DNA from 2 places in the Streptomyces sp. NPDC091376 genome. Region 1 is predicted to be linked to the other one. Evidence: riboswitches for the same ligand, from Rfam matches in the RefSeq annotation. Region 1 holds a riboswitch; the other holds the start of a gene.
The links. Region 1 has a riboswitch for cobalamin ahead of ACIQMR_RS01365 (prenyltransferase/squalene oxidase repeat-containing protein). Riboswitches for the same ligand answer to the same signal wherever they lie in the genome.
Positions count from the first base shown of each region.

Region 1 (7,880 bases):
GGGACGGCCGCCGAGTCCGACCTCGGACTTCGGACGGGCCTCGTACGTACGGCGGGGACCTCCGTCCTCGGACGCCGCACGGGCTGGGTGGGGTGGCGGGTCCCCGTCCCCGAGCGGGGGACGGGCCCGCGGGGGCGGGGTCATCCTCGGCGGCGGGACTGCCAGAACGCCGCCGCGCCCAGTGCGAGGACCGCGGCGACGCCCGCGAGGACGCTCAGCGACGGGCCGCCGTCGCTCTCGTCGGCAGACGACGACGAGGACGAGGACTCGGACTGGGACGCGGACGTGGCCGGCGCGGAGTCCGAGGACTCCGGCGACGCGGGCGCCCCGGCCGAGACCTGTTCGCCGCAGCCCGTCCCCGGGTATCCGGCGATCGCGCACAGCAGCGCGTCCGCGTTGTAGCGCAGAGGCTTGGCCACCGCGGCGAGCGCCTCGGCGCTGCTCGCGTCCGTACGCACCTGCGCGCAGCCGGTGCGCGGCGAGACGGGCGGGGTCTCGCCGGACGGCGCGTCCGTGGCGCTGCCGAAGTCGATGACGACGCCGACCCGCTTGGTGCCGGGCTTCGCGGGTGTGTCCGCGCACAGCGCGGCGAAGCCCGGGGCGGTGCGGGGCTTCGCCGAGTCCTGCGAGTCCGCGCTGACGGAGAAGCGGAAACCGTCCACCGTGCCGTCGGCCGGCCTGGCCGTCGCCGGGCCCTGGGTGGCGTACGCCCAGGACCCGCCGTCGGACTGCCAGAACGACCAGTACCGGTAGCCCGCCGCCTGCGCCGCCCCCGCCGCACCCAGCACCGTGACGACGGCGACGAGTGCGGCGCAGAGCGCGAGGACGAGCGCGGCCGGTCGCCCGCGCATCACTGCTGCTTGCTCTTGCGCCGGCCGCTGATCAGGATGCCGATCCCGGCGCCCGCCGCGACACCGGCGCCGATGAACCACCAGATGCCGGCGCTGTCGCCGCTCGTGCCCGACTCGGAGTCGTCGGCCTTCGCCTGCGGAGCCGCCGGCGCGGTCGTGGAGACCGGCGCGGGGCCGGTCGCGTTCAGCTGCTGGACCAGGTCCGCGCCGCCGAAGTCACGCGGGTCGGCGCCGAAGGCGTGCACGGCGAGGATCAGCTGCGCGTACGCGGCCGGGCCCGCCCCCTTCGCCCAGGCGGCGGAGTTCTGCTCCAGCCACCGTATGGCGTCGGACGCCTTGTCGGAGTGTCCTGCGGCCGACAGCGCGAGCACCGCGTCCGCCGTGTTGCCGAAGTCCGGCTTCGGGGCCGGGTCGGTGGCGCCGGGCAGCGGAGGCGAGTCCAGGTGACCGGTCTTCGCCAGCGCCTTCGCGAGGTACGCGGCGCCGTTGCGCGCGGACTGCTCGGGGGTCGCCTTGGCGGGCGTGGCGCACCGAGGCTCGCCGCCCGGCTTCGGTCCGGCCAGGATCATGCCCCGGCCCAGTCCGGCCAGTACGCCCGCCGCGGTGGCGTCGCCGTTCGCGAGGAGCTTGCCCGCCTTGTCCGGCTGGTAGGCGAACGCGCCGCCGCCCGCCGTGTCCGCGCACGGGATGGCGAACGAGACCAGCGCGTCGAACGGCGTCTTCCCGCTCTTCGACCTCAGCTCGCCCGGCCTCGCCTTCGCCGAGGCGAAGGCGCTGATCACGATCGAGGTGGAGTTGGCGTCGGAGGGCATGCCCGGGTTGTAGCTCCAGCCGCCGTCCTCGTTCTGCACGGACTTCAGCCAGCCGATGCCCTTGTTCACGGCGTCCCGGTGTCCGCCGAGGGCGCGCAGGGCCTGCACCGCGACCGCGGTGGCGTTGGTGTCCAGCATCGTCTTGGCGTCGCACGGCTTGGCGACGTCGGCACGGTACGAGGCGAAGCCGCCGTTCGCGCACTGCTGCCCGGTCAGCCAGTCGACGGCCTGGTCGGCGGGCACGGTCTTGACGACGTCCTGCGCGAGCAGCGCCAGCGACTGCCGCCACACACCGTCGTACGTCGGGTCCTGCGTGCCGTACAGCCCGGTGGGGAGCGCGGCCGAGGGGGAGGGGGACGGAGCGGGGGCGGCCGTCGCGGCCGGGGCACCGGCCACGCAGAGCACGGCGGAGGCGGCGGCGAGCGCTGCTGCGCTGCGGCGAACGGACATAGGGGGCTGGGCCTCTCCTGCGGGGAGCCGGGCACAGGCACGCATAGGTACCAGGCTCCGGCCCCGTATTCCTCGACGGTGCCTGCCAACGGGCCGGTCCCGATGGCACGAGCCGGTCACGGCCGGTACGAGGCGTTCCGACTCGCCGCCTGGCAGGGCGGCTCACGGTTGCGGGTCAGTGCCGGATTTGCACCGGCTTTCCCTCGTACGGGTGTGATGACGACTCGCACACTCTACCGGTGCGTATCCGGGACCCCCGGGGCTGCCCCTGGGGCTGCCCGTGAGCCGGTGGAGTCCGCAGGGTCAGCCGGTCGCGGTCGCGGTCGCGACGTACGTCACCGGCTCGCTGCCCGCCACCGCTTCCGCCCGCCCCAGTTTCACCAGCCGGCGCAGATGGGCCTCCGCCTCCGAGACCGCGATGTTGCGTGAGCCGTACGGGATCCGGTCCCAGGGACGGTTCCACTCCATGCGCACGGCCAGCTGCCACGGGGTGAGGGGGGTGGCAAGGAGCGACAGCAGTCCGGTGAGCCGCTCCTCGTGGTGGGCGAGCAGTTCCCGGACCCGGCCGGAGGCGTCGGTGAAGGCGTGCTGATGGGCGGGGAGCACCTCGGCGACGCCCAGGCGCCCGACGCGTTCCAGGGAGTCGAGGTAGTCGCCGAGGGGGTCGGTGACCGTGGAGTCGTCGGGGTCCTCGTAGAGGCCGATGTGCGGACTGATGCCGGGCAGCAGATGGTCGCCGGAGAAGAGCCGGCCGTGACCCGGGAGGTTCGCCGGGTGGTCCTCCTCCAGGTGCAGACACACATGCCCGGGAGTGTGACCGGGCGTCCATATCGCGCGCAGCCGCCGCCCGGCGAGGTCCAGCAGCTCACCGGGGACGATCTCCCGGTCGGGCAGTGCCGCCCGCAGCCCGGGCAGGGTCCGCATCCGCCCTTCGTCGCGGGCGGCGCGCAGCGGGGCGAGGTGCTCCTCGGGCGCCCCGACGGCGGCGAGCTTCCCGGCCAGGTAGTCGAGCCAGGCCCCGGGCCGTGCGTCCCGGGTGCGGCGTACGACGTCGATGTCGGCCGCGTGCATCGCGATCCAGGCACCGGACGCCTCGCGCACCTGACCGGACAGCCCGTGGTGATCGGGGTGGTGGTGGGTGACGACCACCCCGTGGACGTCGGCCGTCGCGATCCCCAGCGCGCCGAGACCCTCCGTGAGCGCGGTCCAGGACGCCGGATCGTCCCAGCCGGTGTCGACGAGGACCGGGCCGCGATCGGTGTCGAGGACATGGACCAGGGTGTGTCCGAGCGGGTTGTCCGGGATGGGGACCTGAAGGGACCAGACGCCTCCGCCGTGCTCCGTCACCTGTGGCATACGTCCTCGTCTCCCCTGAGCGGCACGGCCGTTGCCCACTATAACGAGAACTGATGCCCCGTCAGAACGGGTCGGAGTCGTTCGCCGGAATCCCCGGCTGCCCCCGCGCGCGCCCCGCAAGCCGTGCCGGACACCGCGACCGCGCCGCTGTGCCCCGCCGCCCAGTAGACGGTCCGCTCCGCAGTTGTCGCGGCTCGCGCCACGACCGGCCGGCGCGCAGGTACTCATGCGTGTCTGAGCACTCCGTACCGCGGGCCGGCCCGGCGCCGCCCTGGCCCCCGGGTCAGTGCGCCTCGGCCCGGCGGCCGGTGTGCAGGACCGCGAAGAGCCCCGTTTCGCGGGTGCCGTCCGGCAGGTGCCAGGCGCCCGCGATGTGGCCGGTCGCCCCGTGCGGAGGGAGGGTCGGGTCGTCCGGGGCAGGTCGCAGGACTCGGTGCAGGCGGAGGGTCATGCCGTGCGGTGCGGGCAGCTCGGTGCTCTCCCGGTCGTCGGCGGCTGTGCCGGCCACGTCCGTGGAGAGGGCGCCTTCACCGGTGTAGGAGCGGGTGACCTCCCGGTCCGGGACGTCACTGACGTTCTGGTCCTGGGCCTGTACCCGGCCGTCGATCAGGGCCGTCAACTGGGCGACCAGCACGGGGTCGTGGCAGCCGTCGTAGGCCCAGCGCCGTCCCAGCACCCCGTGTTCCATGGTGCCGATGAGAGCGTGCTCCGCGCCGGCGAGCGGGGCACCGCGATAGGTGAGCGGGACCAGGTAGGCGGTCGGGTGGGGAGTTGAGGCATCGGTGACCACCATGAACTCGATCCCGACCTCGCCCTGCGGGTCATCCAGCCGGAAGCCGCCGGCCTTGGCCAACTCCGGTTCGCCCGCCCCGCCGCAGTACCACGGGCGGGACGGGAGCCAGGAAGTGAGCAGTTCCAGCTTGGTCGGCTTGAGGGTGGTGCGGTGGATGACGGCCATGCCGAAGGTTCTCCTCCATCACGCGGATACGAGCCCTCACACCTTGCCATCCGCGCGGCTCCGGGGGAGCGGTTCTCCATCCGGCATGAACGCCGCGGTCGACCGTGTCGCGGGGGACGGTCGGGCGACGGTCGGGGACGGTCAGCGGGACGTGAGGGGGGTTTCGGACTCGACGCGGGTGAGCTTCTCGGGATTGCGGACGTAATAGAGGCCGGTGACGCGGGCGTTCTCCACGCGGAAGGCCAGCACACCGTCGATCACGCCGTCCAGGCGCAGGACGAGTCCGGGGTTGCCGTTGACCGTGGTGGACTCACTGGTGAAGGCGCCGCCGGCCTTGGCGAGGCTTCCGGCCATGTAGCGGAGCACCTTGTCGGCGCCGACGACCGGCCGCAGGGCCGCCAGCTTGAGGCCGCCGCCGTCGCTGACGAAGACCACGTCCGGGGCGAGTACGTCGAGCAGACCCTGGAGGTCCCCGGTCACGAGCGCGCGCTGGAACGAATGCAACGCTGCCCGGGCCTCTTCCGGGGAAACCGGTGTGCGCGGCCGACGGGCGTCGACGTGCCGGCGGGCGCGGTGGGCGATCTGGCGTGCGGCGGCGGGGCTCTTGTCGATCGCGGCCGCGATGTCGTCGTAGCCGATGTCGAAGACCTCGCGCAGCACGAAGACGGCGCGTTCGGTCGGTGAGAGGGTTTCGAGGATGAACATGAGTGCCAGCGACAGGTTCTCGGACAGTTCGATGTCCTCGGCCACGTCCGGCGCGGTCAGCAGGGGCTCGGGCAGCCAGGGGCCGACGTAGGCCTCCTTGCGCCGTTTGAGGGTGCGCAGCCGGTTGAGCGCTTGCCGGGTCGTGATCCGTACGAGGTAGGCACGCTGGTCCCGCACCTGCGCCAGGTCGACCTTGACCCACCGCAGCCAGGCCTCCTGGAGGACGTCCTCGGCGTCCGCCGCCGATCCGAGCATCTCGTAGGCGACGGTGAACAGCAGGTCCCGGTGGGCGACGAAGGCCTCCGTCGCGGGGTCGGTGACGTGGTCGTTCATGTCGTGCGCTTCGCTCTCTCGTGGTCGTACCCACGTGCCGCGAGCAGGCCGTGGGACATGTACCCAGTCTGGTGACGGGGCCCGTCGCCGGCAGCTTCCCCACTGATCAGGGGCACTGCGGCTCGGTCCTCCTCCGGCCGGACCGGTCGGTCCGGCCCACAGAGGAGCGCTTGGCGGCTAGGCGGGACGTCGGCTGCCGGACGGCGTCGTGCGGAGTTCCGGCTCAGGCGATTCCGGGCGGTCGGCGCCGGTGCCGCGGGATGCGCGGGAACTGGCCTTCCGCGCCCCGGACACCAACTTGTTGAGGGTGAACCGGCAGGCGATCTCCTTGACGCCGGCACCGGGCCGCCCGCCGATGCTGAGCGCGTTCACCTTGTCGTTCGGGTAGGAGAACTGGGTGACGCCCTCGTCCCGGCCGAGGCTGAGGCACTGCCCGGCGAAGAACATCCGGACGGGAGCGGGTGTCTTCCCCGCGATGCGGCGCAGGATCGTGTCGGCGGCCGCCGGGCCCAGCTGTACGGCGGCCTGGCAGCTCATCCGGAACGGCCGGTCAGTCATCACCGCCGCGTCCCCGGCGGCGACGATGCGCACGTCGTCGACGCTGGTCAGCGTCGCGTCGGTGACCAGACGGCCTTCGGCGTCGGTGCGCAGCCCGCTGCGGGCGGCCAGGTCCGGGACACGGAATCCCGCGGTCCAGATCGTCACCGCGCTGGGCAGCTCGCGGCCGTCCTCGAGCCGTACGCCGTCGCGCGTCACTTCCGTCACCCGCGCACGGGGACCTTCGAGGACGGTCACACCCAGCTCGGCCAGCCGGCGGGCGACCGGGCGGCGGCCCCGGGCGTGCAGGGAGGGGCCGAGCACGTCGCCGCAGACCAGGGTGACCTTGCGGCCCAGTTCTGCCAGCTCGGCGGCGGTCTCCAGGCCGGTCGGCCCGGCGCCGACCACGGTCACCGGCTCCGACGCGGGCGTAGCGGCAAGCGCCGACCGCAGTCGCTGCGCCCCCTCGAGGTCCGACAGCGCATGGGCGAACTCCGCGGCTCCGGGCACGCCGGGATCACAGGCGCCGCTGCCCACCGCGTAGACGAGGTAGTCGTAGGGGAGAGGGCCACCGCCCGCCGGCGACACCCGGCGCTCGGCGGCGTCGATCCGGGTCACGGTGTCGACCACGAGCCGGACGTTCCCGCCCAGAACCTCGTCGAAGCCCACGACCGCGTCGTCGGAACCGGCCACCAACTGGTGCAGGCGGATCCGCTCGACGAAGTCGGGACGCGGATTGACCAGGGTCACCGACACGCCATCGCGCCGAGCCAGGCGGTTGGCCGCCGTCACGCCCCCGTACCCGCCGCCGACCACGACCACCTCGACGTTCCCGTTCATCATGTCTCCTTCGCGTTGTGGGCTCGGCATGGAGACACCGGCCGCCGGTCCGGTGTAACAACCCGCGAATGAGACGTAGCACACATCGGACGGCCCAGGCCGCCGCATGAGGCGTGCCCCCACCAGCGGCAAAGCCGCTGGTGGGGGCCTATTCGGTCCCGCGTCTGGCTTAGTTCAACTAGAACTGGTATCAGTTCTGAAACAGTGTCAGAAGATCCCCCGGTGGAACCCCGGTGCGCGGGAGGCAGTCGCCATGACCGAACTGATCGAGCACGGAAAGCTGTTCATCGGCGGGGAGTTGGTCGATCCCCTCGGCGCGGACACCATCGAGGTGATCTCGCCGCACACCGAGCAGGTCATCGGACGCGTCCCGCACGCGTCGCGGGCCGATGTGGACCGGGCGGTCGCGGCCGCGCGTGCCGCGTTCGACCAGGGCCCCTGGCCGCGGACGTCGCTGGAGGAGCGCGTCGAGATCGTGGGGCGGATCAAGGACGCGATCGCCGTACGGCACGAGGAGATCGCCCGCTCGATCAGTTCGCAGAACGGGTCCCCGTACTCCTGGAGCGTCCTGGCGCAGGCGCTCGGCGCCATGATGGTCTGGGACGCGGCCATCACCGTCGCCCGGGACTTCACGTACGAGGAGCGGCGCACCGGTGTGCTCGGGCCGCTGCTGGTGCGGCGGGAGCCGGTCGGTGTGGTCGCGGCGGTCGTCCCGTGGAACGTTCCGCAGTTCGTCGCCGCGGCGAAGCTCGCGCCCGCGCTGCTCGCCGGCTGCACGGTCGTGCTGAAGCCCTCGCCGGAGTCCCCCCTCGACGCGTACATCCTGGCCGACATCGCCCGCGAGGCCGGGCTGCCCGCGGGTGTGCTGTCGATCCTGCCCGCCGATCGCGAGGTCAGCGAGTACCTCGTCGGACACCCCGGAATCGACCGGGTCTCCTTCACCGGCTCGGTCGCCGCGGGTCGGCGCGTGATGGAGGTCGCCGCCCGCAATCTCACGCGCGTCACCCTGGAGCTGGGCGGGAAGTCCGCCGCCGTGAT
Region 1 is NZ_JBIVUF010000001.1:308,250-316,129, forward strand. It holds gene ACIQMR_RS01355 (energy-coupling factor transporter transmembrane component T) at 1-144, opposite strand, end outside; gene ACIQMR_RS01360 (SCO2322 family protein) at 141-851, opposite strand; gene ACIQMR_RS01365 (prenyltransferase/squalene oxidase repeat-containing protein) at 851-2,113, opposite strand; cobalamin riboswitch at 2,224-2,358, opposite strand; gene ACIQMR_RS01370 (MBL fold metallo-hydrolase) at 2,417-3,469, opposite strand; gene ACIQMR_RS01375 (1,4-alpha-glucan branching protein) at 3,753-4,427, opposite strand; gene ACIQMR_RS01380 (RNA polymerase sigma-70 factor) at 4,569-5,465, opposite strand; gene ACIQMR_RS01385 (NAD(P)/FAD-dependent oxidoreductase) at 5,643-6,842, opposite strand; gene ACIQMR_RS01390 (aldehyde dehydrogenase) at 7,096-7,880, shown strand, end outside.

Region 2 (7,880 bases), on a different contig from region 1:
GATCCCGTCCACCTTCGACATCACCGTCGCCGGCGTGTTCATCGAGGACCCGGAACGAGGCCTGGTCGCGTTCGGCAGCGCCTGCCGCTCCACGCCCGAGGACTCCGCGGCCAAGGCCCTGACCGAAGCCGTCGGCATGCACGAGACCGGTCTCGAACTGCTCGCGCACGAGGGCGACTTCTGGACCGCGGTCCGCTCCGGCCGCATCGGCCACCGGCCCTACCGGCCGCACCGCCACGACCGCGCATACCTGCGGGACTTCCGTGCCGACTGGCGTGACGTCAACGACGTACGACTGCACCTCCAGGTGTACCTCGACCCACGGACGCAGGGATCCCGCCTGGACCGCCTCCGCGCCCCCGGCACCGCCCGGAACACACCTCCCGCCCCCGACGGCCGTGGGCACCGTGAACCGGCCGGCATGGACGACCACCTCCGCATGCTCGCCGATCAAGGACTGCGGGCCATCGCCGTGGACCTGACCCCGCCCCAGGTGAGGGCCGCGGGATTCCACGTCGTGCGCGTGCTGGTGCCCGGGTTGACCTGCAACGCCCCGGCCGCTTTCCCGTTCCTTGGCGGCCGCCGGCTGTACCACGAGCCCGTCGCCCGCGGCTGGCTGCCCAGACCGCCCCGCGAAGGCGAACTCGTCCGCGCGCCACTCCCGTTCTCCTGATCGCACCTCGTCCCGCAGTCACCGGCACACGACAAGGAGCCACTGCATGCGTCTCGGGCTGGCCCTGGGCTACGGCGGAGAACCCGTCGAAGAGATCCTCCCCATCGTCCGACGAGCCGAGGACATCGGCGTCGACTCCGTCTGGAGCGTGGAGGAATACGGCCCCGACGCCGTGAGCGTCCTCGGCTACCTGGCAGCCGTCACCCGGCGCATCGCACTCGGCACCGCGGTGATGCAGATCCCCGCACGCACTCCCGCGGCCACCGCCATGACCGCCATGACGCTGGACATGCTCTCCGGAGGACGCTTCCAGCTCGGCCTGGGGCTGTCCGTGCCCTGGATCGTCGAGGGCTGGCACGGCCGCCCCTACGACAGACCGCTGCGGCGCACCCGCGAGTACGTCGAGGTCGTCCGCAAGGCGATCGCCCACGAGGAGCGCGTCGAGCACGACGGCGAGCTCTACCCGCTGCCCTACCGCGGGCCGGGCTCGAGCGGCAGCGCACGCGCCGTGAAGTCCGACATGACCCCGCTACGTCCGCACATCCCTGTCCACTTGGGCGCGATCGGCCCCCGCAACGTCGCACTGACCGGAGAGATCGCCGACGGCTGGTTGGCCGGGATGTACGCACCCGAGCACGAAGCGGCCCTGACCCGCCCGCTCGACGAAGGACTCGCCAAGGCCGGCCGCACACCCGACGACATCAAGATCAACCCGATCCTCTATGTGGCACGCGCCGACACGATCGAAGAGGGCCGCGACAAACTGCGACCCCTGTTCGCCCACCTGATCGGTGCCGTAGGACCGGGAGGACGTAACACCTACTTCGACGTGGCCTGCCAGATGGGCTACGAAGGCCCCGCCCGGACCGTTCGCACCCACCTGACCGACGGTCGCAAGCGCGACGCCGTGGCCGCCGTACCCGACACACTGCTGGACCAGGTCGCGCTGCCGGGACCCCTGCCCGCCATCGTCGATCGGATCCTCGCCTGGAAGGATTCCCGCGTCGACACCCTCATCCTCCTCGACCGCGACCCCGAGCTGCTGGAAGCCGCCCAGGCCGCCCTGTGAACAACCCGGAGCACCCGGCCGCGAGCCGCGCCGTGGACACCCCAGAACCACCGACCGTGCGCCGTGTGTGGACCCTCGCGTGTCCGCTGCTCATCGCCGGTGTCACCCAGATCGCCCTCAACCTGGTGGACACGGTCATGCTCGCCCGGCTGTCCACCCGCGCGCTCGGTGCGTTCGCGCTCGCCGCGCCCGTGTACCTCATCGCCCTGATCGTCGTACGCGGCTGGGCCACCGCCGTCCAGGTCCAGGTCGCCCGGTGTCACGGTGCCGGGCGGCACGAGGACGTCGCCCGTGTCGTACGGGCCGGGCTGGTCATGTCCGCCGGTGCCGGGGTGGCCATCGGTGCCGTCCTGTTCGCCGTCGCCCCGACGGCACTGACCGTGCTGGGCGCTCCCGACGACGTCATGGCACCGGGCACCGACTATCTGCGCCTGGTGGCGTTCGCCGTCCCCTTCGCCGCCGTCTCCTTCACACTCCAGGCCGCGTGCGCGGGTATCGGCGCCACGCGTGCCGCGATGCACACCGCGCTGCTCGTGAACGCCGTCAATCTGCCCCTCGGACTGCTGCTCATCTTCCGCGCCGGTCTCGGAGTCACCGGCGCTGCCCTCGCCACGTTCGCCGCCACCGCCGTGGGAACGGGCTACCTGGCCCTGTACTGCCGCACCAGGCTGCCGAGGCGTACCAAGGGCGCGCACGATCCACCGGGCACCGCCAAGGAACTGTGGCGGATCGGCTGGCCCGAGATGAGCACCCTGGGCATCGGTTACGTCAACGAAGCGCTGATGGCGGGATTCGCCGCCCGCATGAGCACTCCCGACCTGGCCGCCTACCGGATCGTGGACAACCTCACCCTCATCGTCTTCACCTTCCTGGCCTCCGCCTCCACCGCCATCACGATCCTGGCCGGCCAGGATCTGGGCGGCGGTCGTCACGACCGCGCGGTGGCCTGGCGGAAGGCCGGCGCCCGACTGCTCCTGCTGATGCTCGCCCTGCCGTCCGCCGCCGCACTCGTCATCGGCCGCCCGCTGCTCGCGTCGGTGACCGATGATCCCGAAGTTCTCGACAGGGCTTGGTCGGTGACACCGCTGGCGCTGCTCAGCCTGGCGCCTTTCGCGATCGCCATGTCGTACGCCGCCCTGCTGCGAGCCGCAGGCGACACCCGAACCGTCATGATCGCGTCCGTGACCAGCGACTACACGCTGCTCATCCCGCTCGGCTGGCTCCTCGGGGTCCACGCCGGGCTCGCACTGCCCGGGCTCTACCTGGCCTGGACGATGTTCGGGGTCCTCTACGCCATCCTTCTCCTCCCGCAGTACAGACGCCGATTCACGTCGAGCGCGCCGGCGCCACCGCCGTGACTTCCGACGTCGGCCACGCGGCGCTGCGTCGGGTCACCTGCGGCGGTGGATCGGGCGCGAAGCGCCACCGACTCTCCGGCGCGGCCGAGCCGGTACGCGTGGCGCAGCTCCCAGCCGAGCGCCGCAGGGGACGGCGCGTGGCCGCAGCATCAGTGACTGCCCTCGGTGGAGGCGGCGACCGGGATGCTCAGGGCCGTGCACGACAGGGACAACCGCCGCACAGACGATCCCCCGGGCCGCTCGCCCTCAGAATTGCGCAGCGGCGGGCGACGGGGCATCGGCGGATGTGGCGCGTACCGCAGCGGGAGGGGTGGCCGCGTTCGCACAAAGGCGCATATGATGCGGCCGATCCGTCTGCGGGCGGACGTACAACTGAATGCGTACGCAACTGGGGAAAGCCGGTGTGAATCCGGCGCTGACCTGCAACCGTGAGCGGAAGAGCACTACTTGCCGCGAGCCGGAGCACCCACTGCGTACGTGCACTGCTTCTCACTGTCATGGTCTGCAGCGTGGAGCCCGGCAACTGCCTCCCGGGCCCTGCCGTATTCGGTTTCCGAATTCCGAATGCGCGCAAGGGTCCTTTTTGTGACAGCGTCCCGGGAGCCCGTTGCCGGCCCTCATCGAAGGGATCTGTGCCATGGTCGGCGTCAGACCACCGGTCAAGGTTGCCGCCGTTCTCGGTGCCGGGGGCTCGTTCCTCGCCGCGGGCCTGATCACCCTCAGCCCCAACGCGTTCGCCGAGCCGCGACCGGACGCCGCGACCGCCGCCGCTCGCTGGCAGGCGGGCGAGCTCGACAACGGCGCGATACCCGGCTTCTCGCCCGGGATGTACGACTGGGGCCTGACCGTCGACACCCTCATCGCGCTCAAGGCGACCGGTGCGGACGAGGAAGCGGCCGACAAGGTCGTGGACACGCTCAAGGTGCACGTGCGCGACTACAACAGCTACGACGCCTGGAGCGAGCCCGGCCAGCGGGTGGCGGGTGCCACCGCCAAGCTGTTGTACGCGGCCGTCGTCGCGGGGGAGGACCCGGCCAAGTTCGGCGCGTACAACCTGCGCCAGGAGACGCTGGACCTCATCGCCGGACCCGACGCGGGGCTGGAGGAGGGCCGGCTGAAGGACAAGGTCCTCGACGGCAACGACTACAGCAACACATTCGGCCAGTCCCTGGCCGTTGTCGGCCTTGCGCGCAGCGGTGACGTGCCGCAGAGCGCCGTCGACTTCCTGATCGACCAGCAGTGCGCGGCCGGTGGCTTCCGCCTCTACCCGTACGCCTTCGGCAGCGGCACGGTCTCCGGGGACTGCGACGCGCAGGGCGCCGAGGCGGTGCTCGACCCGGACTCCACCGCCATGGCCGTACAGGCACTGCTCGCCGCGGCAGCGGACGGCGCGGAGGGCGCCGCCGCGGCGGCGAAGAAGGGCGGTGACTGGCTGGCGGGCATCCAGCACGACGACGGTGCGCTGATCGGCTCAGGACCCACCGCATTCCCCAACGCCAACAGCACGGGCCTCGGGGGCCAGGCGCTCGCCGCCACAGGCCACCAGGCAGCGGCCGACAAGGCGGCCGACTGGATCGAGGCACGCCAGATCACCTCGTCCAACGCCGGCGCCGCGTCGGCGGAGACCGGCACCATCGCCTACAACGACGAGGCGCTGGCCGGGGCACAGGCCGACGGCATCCCCGACTTCCAGCGCGACCAGTGGCGCCGCTCCACACCGCAAGCAGTGCTCGCGCTGGCGCAGATCCCGCTGGCGGAGATCGGCCTCACCGACCCGGGGCCGGGCCCTGACCCGAGTGGCGACCCGAGTGGTGACCCCTCGGGTGACCCGAGCGGGGACCCGTCCGACGGCCCGAGTGGCGATCCGTCGGGCGACCCGAGCGGGGACCCGTCCGACGACCCGAGTGGTGACCCGTCGGGCGACCCGAGCAGTGCCCCGTCCCACGACGGATCCGGCAGCCCGATGCCCACGGCCGGCACCACCACCATCCCGAACAACCCCGTCCCCAGTGGCGGGAGCGGCCCGCTGGCCGGCACCGGCAGCAGCGCACTGGTCCTCGGGAGCGCCGCAGCGGCGCTGACCGCCGCCGGATACGCCGCCTTCCGCGTAGCCAAGCGCAGGCAGGGGGCCCACACATGACCGCCACGGCACCGAAATGGCACAAGCTCCGCTCCGGAGTGCTCGCGCTCGCCCTCACATTCGGCTCGGCCGGGATCGGCATGGTCACCGCGCCCGCCGCGTACTCCATCGACCACAGCAAGGGCACCCCGGGCTACTGCCCGAACGCCAACGGCGTCACTGTGATGATCGACTTTCAGGAGCTCGGCGGAACGACCATCATCCGCTGTGCCCCGGGCGACCAGGCCACCGGTCACGCCGCGCTGAAGAACGCGGGGATCCGGATCGCCGGCACCAACCGCTGGGGCGAGGCGTTCATCTGCCGCATCGAGGGCAAGCCGGGGCCGGAGAGCGAGCCGTGCATCGACACGCCTCCGGCGACCGCCTACTGGTCGTACTGGCACGCCCCGAACGGCGGCAACTGGACGTACAGCCAGTGGGGCGTGATGAACCGCAAGCCGCCGCCGGGCAGCTTCGAGGGCTGGTCGTTCTCCAAGAACAAGACGTCCACCACCAATCCGCCGCCGCGGATCGCGCCGGTACGGCCCACGAGCAGCCGGCCGCCGGGCTCGGGCGGATCCGGAAACTCCGGCGGTTCCGCCACCGGGGGCTCGTCCACCACGGGCGGCGGTTCCACCTCTGGCGGCTCGTCCGGCGCCGGCGGTTCGTCCACCGCGGCGGGCGGCACTTCCACTTCCGGCGGCTCGACCGGCTCTGGCGGCTCCCTCGGCGGGTCCGCGGCGACCGGGAGCACCGGTGGCGGCAGCGCCACCTTGCCGGGACAGGGCAAGGGACCCGAGGCAGCCTCTCCCAAGGGGGGCAAGGACCCCATGGCCGGCAAGACGGCCAAGGCCGATGGTTCCGCTTCGCCGTCGGCGTCCTCCTCTGACGAGCCGCTGCCCGGCACCGAGGTCCAGCCGAGCGAGGCGCCGCAGTGGACCGGAGCCGGCGAGGACGGCATGCAGACGGTGAACGCCTCTGCCGATGACGGCATACCGGTGAGCACCCTGGCCGGGATCGGCGGCGCCACGGTCCTCGCCGCCGCCGCCGGGATCACCGCCTGGCGTCGGCGCCAGGCGGCCGCGGGACCCGGCGACACCCCGTGAACCAACGGATCCTCCCCTTCCACCCGCCGCTGCCACGCACCGTCCATCCCGGGGCGTGGTGGCTGTGGGCACTGTGCATGGCCACCGCCGCCAGCCGGACCACGAACCCGCTGCTGCTCATCCTGATCCTCGCGGTCTGCGGCTACGTGGTGGTGCGGCGGCGCAGCGACGCCCCCTGGGCGCTCGCGTTCCGGATGTACCTGCTGCTTGGCGCGTTCATCGTGACCATGCGCGTGGTCTTCCGCATCATCTTCGGCGGCGGGCAGGGTGACACCATCCTGTTCACTCTCCCCGAGATCCCGCTGCCCGCATGGGCGGCGGGCATCCGGTTGTTCGGCGCGGTCGCGGTCGAGCAACTCCTCGGCGGGTTCTACGACGGACTGCGGCTGGCGACCATGCTGGTGTGTGTGGGCGCGGCCAACGCGCTGGCCAACCCCAAGCGGATGCTGAAGGCGCTGCCCGGCGCGCTCTACGAGATCGGGACCTCAGTGGTCGTCGCACTGACGTTCGCTCCACAGCTGGTGGAGAGCGTGCAGCGGGTGCGCCGCGCCCGGCGGCTCCGGGCCGGCGGCCAGAAGGGCGCCCGCGCGCTGCGCGGCATCATCATCCCCGTTCTGGAGGACGCCCTGAACCGCTCCCTCGCCCTGGCGGCGGCGATGGCCTCGCACGGCTACGGACGCACCGGCCGGATCACCCCCGGTGCCCGCTTCCTCACCGGCTTCCTGGTGATCACCGGCCTGCTGGGGGTCTGCGCCGGGCTGTACGGGGTGATGGACGCCTCCACCCCGCGCTATCTCGGCGCCCCGATGCTGGCCGCCGGCCTGGTCGTTGCCACGACCGGGTTCCTGCTCGGCGGCCGGCGGATGCGACGCAGCCGCTACCGGCCCGACTCCTGGCGGCTGGGCGAACTGGCTGTTGCCGCCTCGGGTCTGAGCGCGGCCACACTCATGTACGTCACCACCAAGGTCGACGCGGCGAACCTGTACCCCTCCCTGAACCCGCTGACCTGGCCCGAGCTTTCACTGCTTCCCGGGGTGGCTGTCCTCATCGGCGTACTGCCGGCCTGGCTGGCTCCGCCACCGGAGCCCACTCTGGACTCCGAGCAGCCTGATGCCATCGGCGATGTCGTTCACCTCCCGCACCTCAAGGAGCCCGTCGCATGATCGAGTTCAACGAGGTGAGCTTCTCCTACGCGGGGGCCGAGCGGCCTGCGCTGCGCGATGTCGACCTGTCCATCGGCGAGGGCGAGCTGTGTCTGGTCACCGGCCGTACCGGCGTCGGCAAGTCCACACTGCTCGGCGCCGTCAACGGTCTGGTGCCGCGCTTCACCGGCGGACACCTCCGGGGCCGGGTCACCGTCGACGGGCAGGACACGGCGCTGTACCCGCCGCAGGAGTTCGCCCACCTCGTCGGTGTCGTCGGCCAGGATCCCCTCGCCGGGTTCGTCACCGACACGGTCGAGGAGGAACTTGCTTACGGGATGGAGCAGTTGCGCCTGCGGCCCGAGGTCATGCGCAAGCGCGTGGAGGAGACCCTCGACCTGCTCGGTATCGCC
Region 2 is NZ_JBIVUF010000027.1:50,658-58,537, reverse strand. It holds gene ACIQMR_RS34990 (YcaO-like family protein) at 1-673, shown strand, start outside; gene ACIQMR_RS34985 (LLM class F420-dependent oxidoreductase) at 720-1,742, shown strand; gene ACIQMR_RS34980 (MATE family efflux transporter) at 1,739-3,100, shown strand; cobalamin riboswitch at 3,445-3,589, shown strand; gene ACIQMR_RS34975 (hypothetical protein) at 3,738-5,240, shown strand; gene ACIQMR_RS34970 (hypothetical protein) at 5,237-6,325, shown strand; gene ACIQMR_RS34965 (CbiQ family ECF transporter T component) at 6,322-7,488, shown strand; gene ACIQMR_RS34960 (ABC transporter ATP-binding protein) at 7,485-7,880, shown strand, end outside.
Region 2: another riboswitch for cobalamin. It lies ahead of ACIQMR_RS34975 (hypothetical protein); the one in region 1 lies ahead of ACIQMR_RS01365 (prenyltransferase/squalene oxidase repeat-containing protein).